Regions from separate parts of the Streptomyces sp. NBC_00820 genome, predicted to be linked through region 2. Evidence: predicted binding sites of a transcription regulator. Region 2 holds the regulator's gene; each other region holds the start of a gene.
The links. The regulator HrcA, encoded in region 2, represses chaperone genes, less so after heat shock. The targets are predictions, from matches to a motif close to TTNGCACTCNGNNNNNCNGAGTGCNAA.

Region 1 (4,272 bases), 2.0 Mb from region 2:
GCCCTCGTTCTTGCCGAGCTCGGCGACCTTGGAGGTGATGACGTAACCCTCCAGGCCGGCGTTCTCCGCGATCCAGCGCAGCGGCTCGACGGCGGCGCGGCGGACGACCGCGACACCGGTGGCCTCGTCGCCGGTCTTGCCGAGGTTGTCGTCCAGGACCTTCACGGCGTGGACGAGCGCGGAGCCACCACCGGAGACGATGCCCTCCTCGACCGCGGCGCGGGTCGCGGAGATGGCGTCCTCCAGACGGTGCTTCTTCTCCTTCAGCTCCACCTCGGTGGCGGCGCCGACCTTGATCACGCACACGCCGCCGGCCAGCTTCGCGAGGCGCTCCTGGAGCTTCTCGCGGTCCCAGTCGGAGTCCGTGTTCTCGATCTCGGCCTTGATCTGGTTGACGCGGCCCGCGATGTCGGCAGCGTTGCCGCCGCCGTCGACGATGGTCGTGTCGTCCTTGGTGACGGTCACGCGGCGGGCGGAGCCCAGCACGTCCAGACCGGCCTGGTCGAGCTTGAGGCCGACCTCCTCGGAGATGACCGTGGCGCCGGTGAGGACGGCCATGTCCTGCAGCATCGCCTTGCGGCGGTCACCGAAGCCGGGGGCCTTCACCGCGACGGCGTTGAAGGTGCCGCGGATCTTGTTGACGACCAGGGTCGACAGGGCCTCGCCCTCGACGTCCTCGGCGATGATCAGCAGCGGGCGGGAGGCGCCGGCCTGGATGACCTTCTCGAGGAGCGGCAGCAGGTCCTGGATGGACGTGATCTTGCCCTGGTTGATCAGGATGTACGGGTCGTCGAGGACGGCCTCCATACGCTCCTGGTCGGTGACGAAGTACGGGGACAGGTAGCCCTTGTCGAAGGCCATGCCCTCGGTGAAGTCCAGCTCCAGACCGAAGGTGTTGGACTCCTCGACGGTGATGACACCGTCCTTGCCGACCTTGTCCATCGCCTCGGCGATCAGCTCGCCGACCTGCTGGTCCTGGGCGGACAGCGCGGCGACGGCCGCGATGTCGGACTTCTCCTCGATCGGGCGGGCCGAGGCGTGCAGCTCGTCGGAGACGGCCTTGACCGCGGCGTCGATGCCCTTCTTCAGGGCGGCCGGGGAGGCGCCGGCGGCGACGTTGCGCAGGCCCTCGCGGACCAGAGCCTGGGCGAGCACGGTGGCGGTGGTGGTGCCGTCACCCGCGATGTCGTTGGTCTTGGTCGCCACCTCCTTCACCAGCTGCGCGCCGAGGTTCTCGAACGGGTCCTCGATCTCGACCTCACGGGCGATCGTGACACCGTCGTTGGTGATGGTGGGAGCGCCGAACTTCTTGTCGATGACGACGTTGCGGCCACGCGGACCGATCGTCACCTTCACCGTGTCGGCCAGCTTGTTGACGCCGCGCTCAAGGGCGCGACGGGCGTCCTCGTCGAACTTCAGAACCTTCGCCATGACAGCGGGAGCCCTCTCGGAAAATCTGGGTGATATGACACTGCGCCCCGGACGCCCGGCTACTTATGGGTCGCTGGGGGCCAGGGGCGCAGTCAGGAGCAGAAATGCCCGGGGTGAACTACTTCTCGATGATCGCGAGCACGTCGCGAGCCGAGAGGACGAGGTACTCGTCGCCGTTGTACTTCACCTCGGTGCCGCCGTACTTGCTGTACAGCACGATGTCGCCGACCTTGACGTCGAGCGGCAGGCGCTCGCCGTTCTCGAAGCGGCCCGGACCCACGGCGAGGACGGCGCCCTCCTGGGGCTTCTCCTTCGCGGTGTCCGGAATGACCAGGCCAGAGGCCGTGGTCTGCTCGGCGTCGAGCGGCTGGACCACAATGCGGTCCTCGAGCGGCTTGATGGCAACCTTGGAGCTGGTGGTCGTCACGATCCGACCTCCCCCTTCGGAGATCTCACGGGGTTATCTGTCTGAGGTGGCGACCAGGTGGATCCGTCGTCGCGGGTGCCGGACCTGCCCGTCGCGTAGTTGGCACTCTCGTCTGCCGAGTGCCAGAGCCGAGACTATGACCGCGATTAGCACTCGGTCAAGCGGAGTGCCAATTGCCGTGCGGCGCGTCGGCCGGGTCGGGCTGGTGGAGTTGGCCCGCTCGTGGTGTCGGGGCCGCCGTCATCGGGGGCTGCCGCCCCCGGCCCCCCGCTGTCGGCCCCGCCCCCCGCTGTCGGCCCTGAACGGGCCTCGTCCTCAAACGCCGGACGGGCTGAGAAATGCGCGACCAGGCTGTCGAGTCACCGGTGGGCCCGATCGACAACCGGACGGACCCCCGAACCTCCAGGCGGACTCCGCGCTAGAGGTAGTCCTCGAGGTGCGCCACCGTCAGGCCGCGTTCCTGGGCCCGGCGCAGCAGGTGCGTCGTGCGTTCCCCGAGGGTTCGGCCCGGGGTTTCGTCTGGGCCGACCAGGACGATGTCGCCCGCGTGGAGGTGCTTGTCGCCCCGGGCGTAGGCCAGGCCGCCGGAGGTCACGGTGGCGCGCCACAGGACGATCGCCGAGATGCCGCAGTCGGCGGCGGCGCGCAGGGTGGTGCGGTCGTACCGGCCCTGTGGCGGGCGCAGGAGGCGGGGGCGCCGGCCGAAGCGGGAGCCGAGCCGGTCCTGCTGACCGCAGATCTCGGCACGCTGTCCGGCGTAGGACAGCCCGCGCAGCGCGGGGTGGTCGAGGGTGCGGTTCTCGACGTCGGCTCCGGCGGAGCGGAGGCGGGCGGCGCGGCCGTAGGCGGGACCGGTGACGCTGCCGGCGAGGAAGAGGCTGACCGGGAGCCGCAGTTCGCGGACCATGTCGGCGAAGCGCGGGTCGCGTTCGGCGCCGTCGTCGTAGGTGAGGAAGACGACCCGGTCGGTGGTGGCGACGCGGTCCACGACCCGGGGGCCGGCGGCGTCGCCGGTGTGCGCGGCCAGCGGGCGGACCGGCCTGCTGGGCGGGGCGGCGAGCGGGGTCGTCAGACCCCAGTGGCGGTACGCCTCGTCCCGTCGCGGGCTCGACGGCCGTACGCCCGCGGCGGCCTTCTTGCCGAGGCGTTCGATGGGGTCGACGGACTGGGCGCAGCCGGTGAGGAGAAGGACCGAGGCGGCGAGTACGACGGCCGCGGCCCGGCGTCCTGGATGCCTTTGGCCGCGCCGCTGCCGCCCCGGGTGCCTCACAGGTAGTCCTCCAGGCGGGCGACGGCGTAGCCCTCGCGCGTGACCCTGTTCAGGAACCGGCGCATGTCGTCGACCATCGTGCCGTCCCAGTCGTCCTGGCCACGGAAGTGGGTGAGGACGATGTCGCCGGGGTGCAGGTCCTCGTCGTCCTCCCGGTACTCCCAGTGGTCGACGTAGACCTCCTCGTCCCAGATCGGCGCGTACTTGATGCCGCAGGACTTGGCGGCGCGCAGGGTGTCGCCGTTGTAGTTGCCGTAGGGCGGCCGGAAGACGGTGGGCGCCTTGCCGAACTCCTTCTTCATGATGGCCTGCATGCCGCAGATCTCGGCCCGCTGCTCGTCGTAGTTCAGGCCGGGCAGGTAGGGGTGGGTCAGGGTGTGGTTGTTGAGGGTGTGACCCTCGGCCTGCATCTTGCGGAAGTAGCCGTAGTCGTCCTCGACCAGGTAGTTGCTGAGGAACGCGCTGTACGGGATCTTCAGGTCGCTCATCATGCGCAGGAACGCCGGGTCCTTCTCGGCGCCGTCGTCGATGGTGAGGAAGACGATCTTCTTCTTGGTGGGGACGGTGGTGAAGACCGGCGGGAGGTGGTCCTCCTCCTGGCCGTCCACCTCGAAGCCGTCGCGTGCGGTGATCTTCGGCTTGTGGGCCGGCGGGGCCGGGGGCGTCAGGGGCACCTGGTCGAGGTTCCAGCGCTGGGCGGCGGCGACCAGGCGGGTGTGCTCGGCGGCGAGCCGGGCGGCCGGGTCCAGGGACTGGGCGGGGCCGCCGTGTCCGGACTCTCCGCCGGGGCCGGACCGGGCACCGGAGTCCGTGCCGGGGACGGAGCAGGCGGAGAGGACGGCGGTGGCGGCCAGCGCGGCGGCCCCGCAGCGGACCGCCGCCTTCGGCAGCCGCGGCCACTTCGGGAGCGGCATGCGCTCGGGAAGGGACATCCGCTTCGGGAGCGAGACCCGTCCAGGAAGGGACATCCGCTTCGCGAGCTGTGACTGAATTTTGTCATTTTGTACTACAGGTCGCATGGTGCCGGATCCTCGCAGGCCGCGGCCCCGAACCCGGTCCGACACCGCCGCCGGAGGCGCACGGTCCACCGACTGGCCCACAATGTCCCGGTGAACGACCTGCTTCCCTCCTTCCAGGCGCTGCT
Region 2 (4,272 bases):
GTGGGTGCCCTGGTGGCCGCCGGCCTCCACGCCCTGCGCGATCACCGCGTCCGCCCCGGCCCGCTCCACCGCGAGGGCCTCCTCGACGGTGGTGGCGGTGACCAGGGTGAGGGTGCCGGCCCGGCGCAGCGCGTCCAGCGCCTCCCGGCTCGGGACGCCGAAGTGGAAGGAGACCACCGGCACCGGGTTGTCGAGCAGTACGGCGAGCTTGACCTCGTAGCCGTCGTCACGTCCGCTGTCCGGGTCGCCCAGCTCGGTCTCGTACCAGGCGGCCTCGCCGGCCAGCTGCTGTGCGTAGAGCTCGACGGCACCGGAGGGGGGCGGGGCGTCGGCCGCCGCACCTGAGCCGGTGACCGCGCCGGGATACTCCGGCTGCGGCATGAACACGTTCACACCGAAGGGACGGTCGGTGAGTCCGCGCAGCTGCTTGATCTCCTGGTACATGCCGTCGGCCGTCTTGTACCCGGCGGCGAGAAACCCCAGTCCCCCGGCCTCGGACACGGCCGCGGCGAGCCGTGGCACGGAGACACCGCCCGCCATGGGTGCCTGCACGATCGGCAGGGGAAAGAGATCGGTCAGCGCGGAGGACATGACCGCATGGTGTCATGTCCTCCGGACAAGTCCGAATCGGCCCGGGGGTGCCTTTCGGCACCCTCTGCCTCACCGGTGTCAGCGCCCGTTGAACGCGTCCTTCAGGCGGGAGAACAGCCCCTGCTGCCCGGGCTGGAACTGGCCCGTGGGCCGCTCCTCGCCGCGCAGCTTGGCCAGCTCCCGCAGCAGCCGCTCCTGCTCGGGGTCGAGCTTGGTCGGCGTGGTGACCTCGACGTGCACGATCAGATCGCCCCGGCCGCCGCCCCGCAGATGCGTGACGCCCCGGCTGTGCAGCGGGATCGACTGCCCCGACTGCGTGCCGGGCCGGATGTCGACCTCCTCCATGCCGTCCAGCGTCTCCAGCGGCACCTTGGTGCCGAGAGCCGCCGCGGTCATCGGGATGGTCACCGTGCAGTGCAGGTCGTCGCCGCGCCGCTGGAAGGTCGAGTGCGGCAGCTCGTGGATCTCGACGTACAGGTCGCCGGCCGGACCGCCACCGGGGCCGACCTCGCCCTCGCCGGCCAGCTGGATGCGCGTGCCGTTGTCGACACCGGCCGGGATCTTGACCGTGAGGGTGCGCCGGGAGCGGACCCGCCCGTCGCCCGCGCACTCGGGGCACGGGGTGGGGACCACGGTTCCGAAGCCCTGGCACTGCGGGCAGGGCCGGGAGGTCATGACCTGGCCCAGGAAGGACCGGGTGACCTGCGAGACCTCACCGCGACCGCGGCACATGTCACATGTCTGGGCGGAGGTGCCCGGGGCCGCGCCCTCACCGTTGCAGGTGTTGCAGACGATGGCCGTGTCGACCTGGATGTCCTTGGTGGTCCCGAAGGCCGCCTCGTCCAGCTCGATCTCGATCCGGATCATGGCGTCCTGGCCGCGCCGCGTGCGCGAGCGCGGGCCGCGCTGCGACGCCGTGCCGAAGAACGCGTCCATGATGTCGGAGAAGTTGCCGAAGCCGCCGGCTCCGAAGCCGCCCGCGCCACCGGCGCCGCCCGACTGGGACAGCGGGTCGCCACCGAGGTCGTAGACCTGCTTCTTCTGCGGGTCCGACAACACCTCGTAGGCGGCGTTGATCTCCTTGAACCGCTCCTGCGTCTTCGGATCGGGATTGACGTCCGGATGCAGCTCGCGCGCGAGCCGACGGAACGCCTTCTTGATCTCATCCTGCGACGCGTCGCGGCGCACGCCGAGAACGGCGTAGTAATCCGTGGCCACTTACGACTCCGCCAGGATCTGTCCGACGTACCGTGCCACTGCGCGTACCGCTCCCATCGTTCCCGGGTAGTCCATGCGGGTCGGTCCGACCACGCCGAGCTTGGCAACCGCCTCGCCGCCCGAACCGTAGCCGACCGAGACGACGGACGTGGAGTTGAGTCCCTCATGGGCGATCTCGTGCCCGATGCGCACGGTCATGCCCGGATCCTTCGCCTCGCCGAGGAGCTTGAGAAGCACGACCTGCTCCTCCAGTGCCTCCAGGACGGGCCGGATCGTGAGGGGGAAGTCATGTCCGAAACGGGTGAGATTGGCGGTGCCGCCGATCATCAACCGCTCCTCGTTCTCTTCGACCAGTGTCTCCAGCAGAGTGGAGAGCACTGTGGAGACCGTACCGCGATCCTCGGCCTCGAATGACTCCGGGAGGTCCTCGACCAGTTGCGGCACGTCGGCGAACCGGCGTCCCGCGACCCGGCTGTTGAGCCGTGCCCGCAGGTCGGCGAGGGAGACCTCGCTGCACGGAGCCGGGCAGTCGACCATCCGCTGCTCGACCCGGCCGGTGTCCGTGATCAGCACGAGCATCACGCGCGCCGGGGCGAGCGAGAGCAACTCCACATGCCGCACGGTGGACCGGGTCAGGGACGGGTACTGCACGACGGCGACCTGCCGGGTCAGCTGCGCCAGCAGCCGCACGGTCCGCGCCACGACGTCGTCGAGGTCGACGGCGCCTTCGAGGAAGTTCTGGATGGCCCGCCGCTCGGGCGCGGTCATCGGCTTCACGCCGGCGAGCCTGTCGACGAACAGCCGGTAGCCCTTGTCCGTGGGGATCCGCCCGGCGCTGGTGTGCGGCTGGGCGATGAACCCCTCGTCCTCCAGGGCGGCCATGTCGTTGCGCACGGTGGCCGGGGAGACCCCGAGGTTGTGCCGCTCGGTGAGCGCCTTGGAACCCACCGGCTCCTCGGTGCCCACATAGTCCTGGACGATGGCGCGCAGCACCTGAAGCCTGCGTTCACTCAGCATCCGCGCGCACCTCCCTCACGTCGTCCCCACGGGCCACACGGTCTCTCGCTTGGCACTCTGCGCATGCGAGTGCCAGCCTTCACCGGCCCAGTGTACGGCCGTGGGGTGCTCACTGGGCAAGGCCGGTCCCGCCGCGACGGCTCACGCGGATCTCGTACGGATAGCGTCGCGGTATGACGGTGACTTGGGAAGACCTGGGGTGGGAGCGACTGGCCCCGGGCGTCGGCCGGTGCCGGCTGCCCGGCTGGGACTGCACGGTGGGGCTGGTTCTCGGCGAGGGTACGGCACTGTTGGTGGACGCGGGGTCCAGCCTGGCGGAAGGTGCCCGGCTGCGGGCCGCGGTACGGGAGCTGACCGGCCGCGATGTGACTCATCTCGCGCTGACCCACCCCCACTTCGACCATGTCTTCGGCGCCGCCGCGTTCGCCGGGGCCGAGGTGTACGCCGCGGTGGGCCTGGAGGCGGTGCTCGCGCACGAGCGCGCGGAACTGCGGCGGGACGCGATCAGGAACGGGCTGCCGGCCGCCGAGGCGGACGAGGCGGCGGACGTGGTGTCCCGGCCCGTCCATCCGGTCTCGGGCGAGTGGACCCTCGACCTCGGGGGCGGCCGCCAGGCGCTGCTGGCCAACGTCGGCCCCGGCCACTCCGCCCACGATCTCGCGGTCCTGGTCCCCGGCACCCCGGAGGTCGTCTTCTGCGGTGACCTGGTCGAGGAGTCCGGCGAACCGCAGGCCGGCCCGGACGCCGTGCCGTCGCGGTGGCCGGCCGCGCTGGACCGGCTGCTCGCGCTGGGCGGCGAGGACGCGCTGTACGTACCCGGTCACGGAGCGGTGGTAGACGCGGCGTTCGTACGACGGCAACGGGACGAGCTGGCGGCGCGTTTCGGCGTGTCTTGAGTACCGGGCCGCCGCTTCTCCTATCGTCATCCGAATGCGCCCACCCGTCTCCCACCACCGCCCTTCCAACGAGGGCCCTTCGGGCCCGCGCCTTCGTACGTACACCCCCGACCTGACCCCGCCCTGGAAGAAGCCGAAGCCCGTGCCCGAGGTCGCGGCCGAGCCCGGCCTGGTGGTGGAGGAGCCCGGTACCGGCTTCTGCGGGGCGGTGATCCGCTGCGAGGCGGGCACGGTGACACTGGAGGACCGCTTCGGCAAGCACCGGGTGTTCCCGCTGGAGCCGAGCGGTTTCCTGCTGGAGGGCAGGGTGGTGACGCTCGTACGACCGCCGTCCTCGGGCCCGGTACGTCCCACCCGTACCGCATCCGGCTCGGTCGCCGTCCCCGGCGCCCGCGCGCGCGTGGCCCGCGCCGGCCGCATCTACGTCGAGGGCCGGCACGACGCCGAGCTGGTCGAGAAGGTGTGGGGCGACGACCTGCGCGTCGAGGGCGTCGTCGTGGAGTACCTGGAGGGCGTGGACGACCTGCCGTCCGTCGTCGAGGGGTTCGGG
Region 3 (4,272 bases), 940 kb from region 2:
GAGGCCCGCAACCTCGCCCGCGAGCTGGGTGTCACCGGCGGGCTGTACGTGAAGGACGACTCCGGGAACCCGACGCACTCCTTCAAGGACCGCGTCGTCGCCCAGGCCCTGGAGGCCGCCCGCGCCTTCGGCTTCACCACCCTGTCCTGCTCCTCCACCGGCAACCTGGCCGGCGCGGTCGGCGCCGCCGCGGCCCGCGCGGGCCTGCGCTCCTGCGTGTTCATCCCGCACGACCTGGAGCAGGCAAAGATCGTCATGGCCGCCGTCTACGGCGGTGAGCTGGTCGGCATCGAGGGCAACTACGACGACGTGAACCGCTTCTGCTCCGAGCTGATCGGCGACCCGGTCGGCGAGGGCTGGGGCTTCGTCAACGTCAACCTGCGGCCGTACTACGCGGAGGGCTCCAAGACCCTGGCGTACGAGATCTGCGAGCAGCTCGGCTGGCGGCTGCCCGACCAGATCGTGGTTCCGATCGCCTCCGGATCCCAGCTCACGAAGATCGACAAGGGGCTGCGGGAGCTGGTCGCGCTCGGGCTGGTCGAGGACCGGCCGTACCGGATCTTCGGCGCACAGGCCGAGGGCTGCTCGCCGGTGTCGGCCGCGTACAAGGCGGGCCACGACGTCGTACGGCCGCAGAAGCCGGACACCATCGCCAGGTCCCTCGCCATCGGCAACCCGGCCGACGGGCCGTACGTCCTCGACATCGCGCGCCGCACCGGCGGTGCGGTGGAGGACGTGACCGACGAGGAGATCGTGGCCGCCATCCGGCTGCTGGCCCGCACGGAGGGCGTGTTCGCCGAGACGGCGGGCGGGGTGACGGTCGGCGTCACGAAGAAGCTCATCGAGAGCGGCGCCCTGGACCCGACGCTCACCACGGTCGTCCTCAACACCGGCGACGGCCTCAAGACCCTCGACGCGGTGGCCGGCACCGGTCCGACCGCCGTCATCCGCCCGACCCTGGAATCCTTCCGAGAGGCTGGCCTCGTATGAGCGTGACCGTTCGCATTCCGACCATCCTGCGTACCTATACCGGTGGTCAGGCCGAGGTCGCCGCCGAAGGGGCGACGCTGGCCGAGGTCATCGAGAACCTGGAGAAGCACCACACGGGGATCGCCGCCCGGGTACTGGACGACCAGGGCAAGCTGCGCCGTTTCGTCAACGTGTACGTCAATGACGACGACGTGCGTTTCGAGCGGGGCCTGGAGACGGTCACCCCGGACGGTGCCGGCGTCTCCATCATTCCGGCCGTCGCGGGCGGCTGACAGGGCCCGGTATTACCTTCGGTAATCGCGGTTACCGACTGTTCATCGAATGGCCCCCTCCGTGAGAGAAGCGGAGGGGGCCATTCTGCGTGATTGAGCACGGTAGAGTTGGGGAACGCGCTCCTGGGCCACTGGTCGGGAGCACTGGATTCATGCCGCGCGCCCGATAAGAAGTAGCCAAAATGCCCGGGTTGTTTGCGGCATTTGTGGTTTTTGCAGGGCCCGACTTGCCCTGAATTCAGGCGAATTCTCGCCACATTCCGGACCGCGCTCTTCTGGAATTCTCGTCCGATTGACCTGTTGCAGAGGGCAGTTGGGCAGATACATTCGGCCGCGGTCGACGCGTTCCGGCGCACGCCCCCGACCGATGGGGGGCGAGGTCTGACCCGGGTCCGCGAAGGGTGGATCTGTGCAAGGGCCAGTAATAGGGGAGTTAGGCATGGCTCAGGGCACCGTCAAGTGGTTCAACGCGGAGAAGGGCTACGGCTTCATCGCGGTCGACGGTGGCGCGGACGTCTTCGTCCATTACAGCGCCATTCAGATGGACGGTTACCGCACCCTGGAAGAGGGCCAGCGGGTCGAGTTCGAGATCTCGCAGGGCCAGAAGGGCCCGCAGGCCGACATGGTTCGCGTCACCGCCTGAACGTTTTCGCAGCGAAGGGCCCGCACCGGCACAGGGTGCGGGCCCTTCGTCGTGTCCGGCGGCCGCCGGACCGCCTCGCCCGGCGCCTGTTCGCGCGCGGCTGACGCTCTCGCTGCATCCCCCGAGGCGCTTGCGCCCGCCCGTCGCCCGACCACCACCCCTATTCGAGCCCGCTTCGCGGGCGCAGCCTTGCACTCGGGCATGCCGAGTGCTAATCATTGCGTTAGCACTCTGAAGGTGAGAGTGACAACGAAGGACCGGGTCGGTGAGGCCCGCAGGCCGGGTGGGGCAAGGAACCACAAGGCCGGCGAGCCGTCCGTCGCGGGCGCGGGCGCGGTCCGAAGGAATCACCCCCAGTCCTGGAGGGACCACTTCACATGGCCAAGATCATCGCGTTCGACGAGGAGGCGCGGCGCGGCCTCGAGCGCGGCATGAACCAGCTCGCGGACGCCGTCAAGGTGACGCTCGGCCCCAAGGGCCGCAACGTCGTCCTCGAGAAGAAGTGGGGCGCCCCCACGATCACCAACGATGGTGTCTCCATCGCCAAGGAGATCGAGCTCGAGGACCCGTACGAGAAGATCGGCGCCGAGCTGGTCAAGGAAGTCGCCAAGAAGACGGACGACGTCGCCGGTGACGGTACGACCACCGCGACCGTTCTCGCCCAGGCCCTGGTCAAGGAAGGCCTGCGCAACGTCGCCGCCGGTGCCAACCCGATGGCCCTGAAGCGCGGTATCGAGAAGGCCGTCGAGGCCGTCTCCGCCGCCCTGCTGGAGCAGGCGAAGGACGTCGAGACCAAGGAGCAGATCGCCTCCACCGCGTCCATCTCCGCCGCCGACACCCAGATCGGCGAGCTCATCGCCGAGGCGATGGACAAGGTCGGCAAGGAAGGCGTCATCACCGTCGAGGAGAGCAACACCTTCGGTCTTGAGCTCGAGCTCACCGAGGGCATGCGCTTCGACAAGGGCTACATCTCCGCCTACTTCGCGACCGACATGGAGCGCATGGAGGCGGTGCTCGAGGACCCCTACATCCTCATCGCCAACTCCAAGATCTCCTCGGTCAAGGACCTGCTCCCGCTGCTGGAGAAGGTCATGCAGTCGGGCAAGCCGCTGCTGATCATCGCCGAGGACGTCGAGGGCGAGGCCCTGTCGACCCTGGTCGTGAACAAGATCCGCGGCACCTTCAAGTCCGTCGCCGTCAAGGCCCCGGGCTTCGGCGACCGCCGCAAGGCCATGCTCGGCGACATCGCCATCCTCACGGGCGGCGAGGTCATCTCCGAGGAGGTCGGCCTCAAGCTGGAGAACGCGTCCCTGGACCTCCTGGGCCGCGCCCGCAAGGTCGTCGTCACCAAGGACGAGACCACGATCGTCGACGGCGCCGGCTCCTCGGAGCAGGTGCAGGGCCGGGTCAACCAGATCCGCGCCGAGATCGAGAACAGCGACTCGGACTACGACCGCGAGAAGCTGCAGGAGCGCCTGGCGAAGCTCGCCGGCGGTGTCGCGGTCATCAAGGCCGGTGCCGCCACCGAGGTGGAGCTCAAGGAGCGCAAGCACCGCATCGAGGACGCCGTCCGCAACGCCAAGGCCGCGGTCGAGGAGGGCATCGTCGCCGGTGGTGGCGTGGCCCTGCTGCAGACCTTCCCGGTCTTCGAGAAGCTGGACGTCGAGGGTGACGAGGCGACCGGCGCCAACGCCGTGAAGCTCGCGCTCGAGGCCCCGCTGAAGCAGATCGCCGTCAACGCCGGCCTCGAGGGCGGTGTCGTGGTGGAGAAGGTGCGCAACCTGACCCCGGGCCACGGCCTGAACGCCGCGACCGGCGAGTACGTCGACCTGGTCGCCGAGGGCATCATCGACCCGGCGAAGGTGACCCGTTCCGCGCTGCAGAACGCCGCCTCCATCGCCGCGCTGTTCCTCACCACCGAGGCCGTCATCGCCGACAAGCCGGAGAAGGCCGCCGCGCCGGCCGGCGGCGGCATGCCGGGCGGTGACATGGACTTCTGATCGACCCCGGTCGATCAACGTCCTTACCGAGGGCGGCACCCCCTGTTCCGGCAGGAGGTGCCGCCCTCGGGCGTGTCCGGGGTCACACGGGGGCCCGCGAGGGAACGGAATGCGGGGCGTCGTACTCTCGGTTGCTTAAGGAAGTGCACCAATGCGCGTGCACATACCAGCTGGTTTCCGCCGGCTGGTCGAAACCGTCACTCACGAGGAGCCCCCCGCGTGACCGTCACGACGCCCGCCGCCTCCCGCGCGGCCCAGATCCTGTCCCGTCCGATCGTGCTCAACGGCCTGACCGTTCCCAACCGGATCGTCATGGCCCCGATGACCCGGATGTTCTCCCCCGAGGGCGTCCCCGGTGAGGACGTGG

Region 1: the regulator HrcA is predicted to act here: its motif matches at 2,005-2,031, upstream of groES (co-chaperone GroES).
Region 3: the regulator HrcA is predicted to act here: its motif matches at 2,094-2,120, upstream of groL (chaperonin GroEL).

What each region holds. Positions count from the first base shown of each region.
Region 1 is NZ_CP108882.1:4,874,266-4,878,537, reverse strand. Features, by position in the region: gene groL (chaperonin GroEL) at 1-1,431, opposite strand, end outside; gene groES (co-chaperone GroES) at 1,550-1,858, opposite strand; gene OIB37_RS22155 (polysaccharide deacetylase family protein) at 2,277-3,128, opposite strand; gene OIB37_RS22150 (polysaccharide deacetylase family protein) at 3,125-4,042, opposite strand; gene OIB37_RS22145 (class I SAM-dependent methyltransferase) at 4,238-4,272, shown strand, end outside.
Region 2 is NZ_CP108882.1:2,889,334-2,893,605, forward strand. Features, by position in the region: gene OIB37_RS13210 (nitronate monooxygenase) at 1-591, opposite strand, end outside; gene dnaJ (molecular chaperone DnaJ) at 670-1,809, opposite strand; gene hrcA (heat-inducible transcriptional repressor HrcA) at 1,810-2,826, opposite strand; gene OIB37_RS13225 (MBL fold metallo-hydrolase) at 3,000-3,722, shown strand; gene OIB37_RS13230 (DUF3097 domain-containing protein) at 3,757-4,272, shown strand, end outside.
Region 3 is NZ_CP108882.1:3,825,313-3,829,584, reverse strand. Features, by position in the region: gene thrC (threonine synthase) at 1-990, shown strand, start outside; gene OIB37_RS17280 (MoaD/ThiS family protein) at 987-1,262, shown strand; gene OIB37_RS17275 (cold-shock protein) at 1,702-1,905, shown strand; gene groL (chaperonin GroEL) at 2,283-3,905, shown strand; gene OIB37_RS17265 (NADH:flavin oxidoreductase) at 4,125-4,272, shown strand, end outside.